2 regions of the Jejuibacter sp. L23 genome follow, and region 1 is predicted to be linked to the other one. Evidence: predicted binding sites of a transcription regulator. Region 1 holds the regulator's gene; the other holds the start of a gene.

Region 1 (3,490 bases):
TCAAATTTTTTGCAGGCAGATATGTGGTCGGAATACTCACTGGAAGTGGTGGATGCTGTTGCCCGCAACGGCAGCTTTAGTTCGGCAGCCCAGGAGCTGCACCGGGTGCCTTCGGCGGTCAGTTATACGGTACGTCAGTTAGAGGCGTGGCTGGCGGTTCCGCTGTTCGTGCGCCGCCATCGAGATGTCGAACTGACGGAGGCCGGGGCCTTTTTTCTGCGCGAAGGACGGGAGGTTATCAAAAAAATGCTCTCCACCCGTCAGCGCTGCCAGCAGATTGCCAACGGCTGGCGCGGGCAGCTCTCCATCGCCGTGGATAACATCGTTAAACCGGCGCGTACCCGCCAACTGGTGCTGGATTTCTACCGCCATTTCCCCGATGTGGAGCTGCGGGTTTCTCGTGAAGTGTTTAACGGCGTATGGGACGCGCTGGAGGACGGGCGCGTAGAGCTGGCGATCGGCGCCACCCGGGCAGTACCGGTTGGTGGCCGTTACGCCTTTCGGGATATGGGGATGCTGCGCTGGCATTGCGTGGTGGCGTCCGGTCATCCGCTGGCGGTAGCGGAGGGGGCGCTGGATGATGAACGACTGCGACGCTGGCCGTCGCTGGTCCTGGAAGATACCTCGCGCTCACTCCCCAAGCGTACGACCTGGCTGCTGGATAACCAGCGGCGCATGGTGGTGCCGGACTGGGAGACGGCAAGAGAGTGCCTGGATGCCGGGCTCTGTGTCGGCATGGTACCAGCCCACGTTGCGCAACCGCGGATAAAAAGCGGTCAGTGGGTAGCGCTGGCTCTGGAGAATCGCTTTCCTGATGCCGCCTGCTGTCTGAGCTGGCGCCAGAACGAAGACTCACCGGTGCTGGGCTGGCTGCTGGATTATCTGGGGGATAGCGAAACGCTGAATGCGGAGTGGCTGAAGGAGCCCGGTTGAGCGGGCTCCCCTGTGCCTGGCGGCGATAGTGGTACTTAGCGGCGATAGTCGCGGAACGGGCCATCGGCCACCGAGCGGCGCTCAATCAGGCGCGGGTGAACCTCCAGGGTGCGGGACTGCTCGCGCTTATTGACGATACGGTCAATCAGCATATTAAAGGCGGTCTCCCCCAGTGAGTCCTTGGGCTGGTGGATGGTGGTCAGCGCCGGGGTAAAGTAGCGGGAGTTGCGCACGTTATCGTAGCCGATAATCGAAATATCCTGGGGCACCCGCAGCCCCATTTCATCGGCGGCACACAGGGCGCCCATCGCCATCACATCGCCGCCGCAGAATACTGCCGTGGGGCGCTGGGCGGCAGACAGAATCTGTTGCATGGCGCGGTAGCCGGATTCCGGCTCGAAGTCTCCCTGCACCACCCACTTTTCATTCAGTTTGATGCGCGCTTCTTCCAGCGCCTTCTTAAAGCCTGCCAGACGGCCCGCGCCGGTATTGCGGTGCGGGGAGCCGGGAATCGCGCCGATATCACGATGGCCGCGTTCAATCAGGTAGCGTCCCGCCATATAGCCGCCTTCGAAGGCGTTATCGATGACCGAGTCGGTGAAATCAGCTTTCGCTTCGCCCCAGTCCATGACCACCATTGGGATATGGCGGTACTCTTCGAGCATCGCCAGTAGCGGTTCCGGATATTCCGAGCACATTACCAGCAGGCCGTCGACGCGTTTCTGAGCCATCATCGACAGGTAGGCGCGCTGTTTCTCCTGGTTATTCCAGGCGTTGCCCAGCACCAGGGTATAGCCCTTATCAAAGCAGCTTTTCTCTATGGCTTCGATAATTTCCGCAAAGTAGGGGGCCTCACTGCTGGTGGCCAGCAGCCCGATGGTTTTAGTGTGATTCACTTTCAGGCTGCGGGCTACGGCGCTGGGCGAGTAGTGCAGCTCTTTGATGGCGGCCCATACCGCATTACGGGTCTCTTCCGCGACAAAGCGGGTTTTATTGATAACATGCGACACCGTAGTGGTGGAGACGTTTGCCCGCTTTGCCACATCTTTGATTGTTGCCATCAGTCGTCACTCCCGGCCATTTCCTGGTCTCCTTGAATACCGGCCGGTTAATCGTTTGCCTGGACTTATCCCGGGGCGCAACTTTTCAGGTTGCAGGTATGTCGGGGAAGCGACACTGGACGGGAGGAGGGCATTACCGGACGGCGTAAAAACACGTTAGCCGGGGATTTTGTCCTATCTTTGCTAAAAGTGGAAGAGGAAATCTGCATTCAGGGCCACTTGATACAGGATTTTCAGGGTCGTTTGTGGGAAAATGAATCAGTCATTACGCTAATATGGAAAAAAGCACAGGAGAAAATCATGAGTACCGAACTGAAATACTCGCTGGTCACCACTATTATCGCGCTCGGCGTGATTGTGTGCGGCGCACTGACTGCCGTACTGCATTAATCCCCGACCCGGATGCGCGTCGTTGCGTATCCGGGCCTTTCTATTATTGCTATTTGCGCAACAGCCTTTTGCTTTTAACACGTCTTTAACTTTCCCCCGCAGACTGTCATTATTCTCCGCCTGACGATTTCCGGCAGCAGTGAGTTCCGCCCTGGCGGAAGCTGTCTCCCGAATTTACCGGAGAAATAACAATGAAATTTAATTTCCCCTTACTGGCGCTGGCCATTGGGGCATTTGGTATAGGAACAACAGAATTTTCGCCCATGGGGCTGCTGCCCGTTATCGCCGATGGGGTGGGTGTCTCCATCCCCGTGGCCGGTATGCTGATCAGCGCTTATGCGATTGGCGTTATGGTGGGAGCGCCGTTGATGACGCTGCTGCTGTCACATCGTGCCAGACGCAGCGCGCTGCTGTTTCTGATGGGAATCTTTATTGTCGGTAATGTGCTGTCGGCGCTGGCGCCCAGCTATGGTTGGCTTCTGGCCTCCCGGATTATCACCAGCCTTAACCATGGTGCCTTCTTCGGGCTGGGTTCGGTAGTGGCGGCGAGTCTGGTCCCTAAAGAGAAGCAGGCCAGCGCGGTCGCCACCATGTTTATGGGGCTGACCATCGCCAATATCGGCGGCGTGCCAGCGGCAACCTGGCTGGGTAGCGCCATTGGCTGGCGTATGTCCTTCCTGGCCACCGCCGGTCTTGGCGTGGTGGCGATGTTAAGCCTGTGGCTGTCGCTGCCTGCGGGCGGCGCGGGCGATCGTCCGGACGTGAAGCGCGAGCTGGGGGTACTGATGCGCCCTCAGGTACTGATGGCGCTGCTGACCACGGTTCTGGGGGCGGGGGCGATGTTTACGCTTTATACCTATATTTCGCCAGTGTTGCAGCGGGTGACTCATGCTTCGCCGGGTTTTATTACCGGTATGCTGGTGCTGGTTGGGCTGGGTTTTTCACTGGGCAACTATCTTGGCGGCCGTTTTGCCGATCGCTCGGTCAACGGCACCCTGAAAGGGTTTTTACTGCTGCTGACCGTGATTATGGTTACGATCCCCTGGCTGGCGCGTAGTGAAGTCGGTGCCGCCATCGCCATGGTGGTCTGGGGGGCAGCGACCTTC
Region 2 (3,490 bases), 270 kb from region 1:
TTCCCCCGATTCGATTTTGGCTATTCCCGCCTCGAGAATAGAAATAAACTGGCGGGCAACATCGGTGGTTAACCAAAGGGTCTGGCCAACTTCAGTTTCGTCCGGCTGAGCTTGATTCGCGGTCAGGTAGTGCAGGCGTAACATCAGAGCATCGTAACTGTCTACGGTGCTGATATCCCATCCGACAAGGGGATGAGTCTGAATTACTTCGTTATTTTTTTCCATGATACCCCCTTAATACGTGTTTGTAGCAACGGACTGTGAGGATCAATGCATATTTTATTCGTGAAGCAGTATCATTATATCAAAAAACAACCAGTACTGCAGTCTGAATAAAAATTAAGATTACTGATTGCGCTTTTTTTGATTAATACGAGCAATAAATCATCGTTTCGATGGGAATGGGATTAAAATTTCAGAGAGTATTCTTAAGAAACGTAACGGAGGGAAAAAAGCCGGGCGGCGAATCCCGGCAAAATAGCACAAAGAAAGAGAGGGGCGTCAGGCGGAGTAAAACCAGTCGTCGGCGCTTTCCCAGGTTTCCTGCAGAATGTCGCGAATGCGTTCTTTATCATCCGACGAGCCGCCAATGACGGAGAGATTATTGCTGGCGGCATAGCGCACCAGAATCTGCCCCGGGCTTTCGGGAAAGGCATTTTCAATACGACGCGAGAATTCGCCGCTAAGCGCGTCGAGAGCGCCGGGCGGCAACACCGTGGTCCTGGCAATGGTCACTTCAATACGCATAAAAAAATCCCCTGTTGGTGATGCTGTATATATATACAGTTAAGCCGTACGACTTGCAACAGGGGAATGACGATTATCGTCAGCCGTTAGCGTTTAACCGACCAGGCCAGGGTCTCACCCGCCAGGAAAGGGATTAAAGCATCATCGCTAAGGGCAATACTTTCCGGCATCTGTTGCGGTTCACGCACCAGTTCAATGGTCTCTTCATTGACCGGCAACCCATAGAAGCGTGGGCCATTGAGCGAACAGAAGGCTTCCAGATGCGCCAGCGCGTCCAGCTCTTCAAACACCGTGGCGTAGGCGCCCATAGCTGCCGGGGCGTTAAAACAGCCTGCGCAGCCGCAGCAGGCCTCTTTACGGTGGCGGGGATGTGGCGCGGAGTCAGTCCCCAGGAAGACGCGATCGCAGCCGCTGGCGACCAGCTCGCGCAGAGCCTGTTGATGCACGTTGCGCTTGAGGATCGGCAGGCAGTAGAGGTGCGGGCGCACGCCGCCGACCAGCATATGATTACGGTTAAACATCAGATGCTGAGGCGTAATGGTGGCCGCCAGCCGCTCGTTGCCGTCGCGTACATACCAGGCTGCTTCCTGGGTAGTGATATGCTCGAACACCACTTTCAGGCCGGGCAGACGCTGGCGCAGCGGTTCCATCACGGTTTCAATAAAGCGCGCTTCACGGTCGAAAATATCGATATCGGCATGGGTGACTTCACCGTGTACCAACAGAGGCATACCGATTTTTTCCATCCGCTCCAGTACCGGCATAATGGCATCAATGCTGGTGACGCCGTGGCTGGAGTTGGTGGTCGCGTTGGCCGGGTAGAGTTTGGCTGCGGTAAAGACGCCCGCTTTCATACCGCGCTCCAGCTCATCCGGATCGAGGGAATCGGTCAGATAGCAGGTCATCAGCGGCTCAAAGTGGTGATTGGCGGGAACGGCGTCCAGAATGCGCTGGCGATAGGCCTGGGCGGCTTCTACCGTGGTTACCGGCGGGACCAGGTTGGGCATCACAATCGCCCGGCCAAAGGTGGCGCTGGTCCAGGGAACCACGGTCTGCAGCATTTCGCCATCGCGCAGGTGAAGGTGCCAGTCATCGGGGCGGCGGATTTTTAAAACCTGGATCTGTTCGGTCATGGAGGTGCTCCGGCTAAAGGGAATCGGTCGGGTGGGGCCTGATTATGCCGGGCACTAAGGATAAGCGGAAACGTTTTCCTTTGCACCCCCCGGCGTAAAATTTTCCGGGGGGGCGGGGGAGGATTAATCCGTGAAGGGGATGATTATCTCGCCGGGTTTCACTTCAATGCCTTTGGCGTATTTCTTCGCCATGGCTTCGCCTTTACTGTTGTCTTCGCGCAAAACGTAGGCCGGTTTCTGGTTAAAGTAGCTACGCAGCGACTGATTCAGATAGGGAACGATAGTCTGGAGTACCGACTCCATCTTTTTCGGTTCGATGGTCGTGTCCACCACTTCCATTTCACGCAGGTAAATAGCGCCCTGTTCCGCATTGAAGAAGGGTTGCGCTTTCAGGGTAAGCTTCATGGTGGCTTTCTGATTACCGAACAGCGAACTCATATCCAACTGGGCATCCCCGGTCAGGGTGACCTTATTGGGTTCTTCACGGCCAATCTGGCTGGCCAGATTGGTCAGTACGATATGGGCATCGGCCACGCCGGGCACACCAATATCTTTGGAGAAATCATTGCGCTTCGCCAGCGCCTGGTTAATCTCCTGTTCGCTGATAGTATAAGACGTGAGCTGGTTACATCCTGCCAGCAGGCCGCCAATCACCAGCGCCGCGGCCATTACAAACTTTTTCATAGCATTCCTCTTTTGCATGCCGGATCCTCAGATCCTGACACAAAGCAGCATCCTGCACCAGCGGGAAGATAACCAGCAGAAAAAACTGAAAACTCCCCGGCGGGCAGAGGACGATGAGGGCTGGCGGATTGATTTGCGTCTGTTTGGCCATCCGCCATGCACTATAGTAATGGTTAGGCTGGCGAGGAGGGGAAAGATGAACAAAATAGTTCCCTGTCTGTGGCTACAGGAACGGGCGCAGGAGGCGGTCAGTTTCTGGCTACAGGCGTTTGAAAACGGCCATGAGCGGATGCGTAACTACTACCCGGACGATCGTCATCTCCCCCGGGGAACGGTGATGACCGTCGATTTTAGTCTCTGGGACTGTGAGCTCCTGGCGCTTAACGGCGATGCGAAAATGCCGTTTTCCCCTGCCCAGTTTCTGCGTGTCGACTGCAGCTCTCGCGAGCGGCTTGAGCGACTGTGGGCGGCGCTAAGCGAAGGCGGAAGCGAACTGATGGCGCTGGACAGCTACCCGTTCAGCGACTGTTTTGGCTGGCTGGCGGATCCCTTCGGCCTTAACTGGCAGCTACGGCTGGCGGATCGTGATGAGATAGCGCCCGGAATGATGTTCTGCGATGCGCTATATGGTCGGGGAAATGAGGCGATTGCCGCCTGGGGAAACGCCCTGGCCCCCTGTGAGAGGGAGGAGGCGATCCTCAATCCGGACGGTACGCTCCAGCAGTCGCGCTTTCTGCTGTGTGGCCAGCCTTTCCTGTTACAGGAAAACGATCATTCCCACGATTTTGTGCTGTCCAGCGCCTTTTCGCTGTGCGTCTGGTGTGACAGCCAGAATGAGATCGACAGGCTGTGGCGGATTCTGGGCGAGGGGGGACAGGAGATCGCCTGCGGTTGGCTGCGCGATGCCTTCGGTCAGTGTTGGCAGA

What was found. The regulator PurR, encoded in region 1, represses purine synthesis genes. The targets are predictions, from matches to a motif close to CANGCAAACGTTTGCNTG.
Region 2: pyrC (dihydroorotase) is a predicted target of PurR. The motif match lies at 1,944-1,961, and genes of this name have one in related genera.

The regions. Positions count from the first base shown of each region.
Region 1 is NZ_CP138199.1:2,337,399-2,340,888, forward strand. It holds gene punR (DNA-binding transcriptional activator PunR) at 22-933, shown strand; gene purR (HTH-type transcriptional repressor PurR) at 969-1,994, opposite strand; gene SCU88_RS10765 (YnhF family membrane protein) at 2,295-2,384, shown strand; gene SCU88_RS10770 (MFS transporter) at 2,576-3,490, shown strand, end outside.
Region 2 is NZ_CP138199.1:2,067,858-2,071,347, forward strand. It holds gene bssS (biofilm formation regulator BssS) at 1-225, opposite strand, end outside; gene dinI (DNA damage-inducible protein I) at 502-747, opposite strand; gene pyrC (dihydroorotase) at 834-1,880, opposite strand; gene SCU88_RS09515 (lipoprotein) at 2,004-2,564, opposite strand; gene SCU88_RS09520 (VOC family protein) at 2,761-3,490, shown strand, end outside.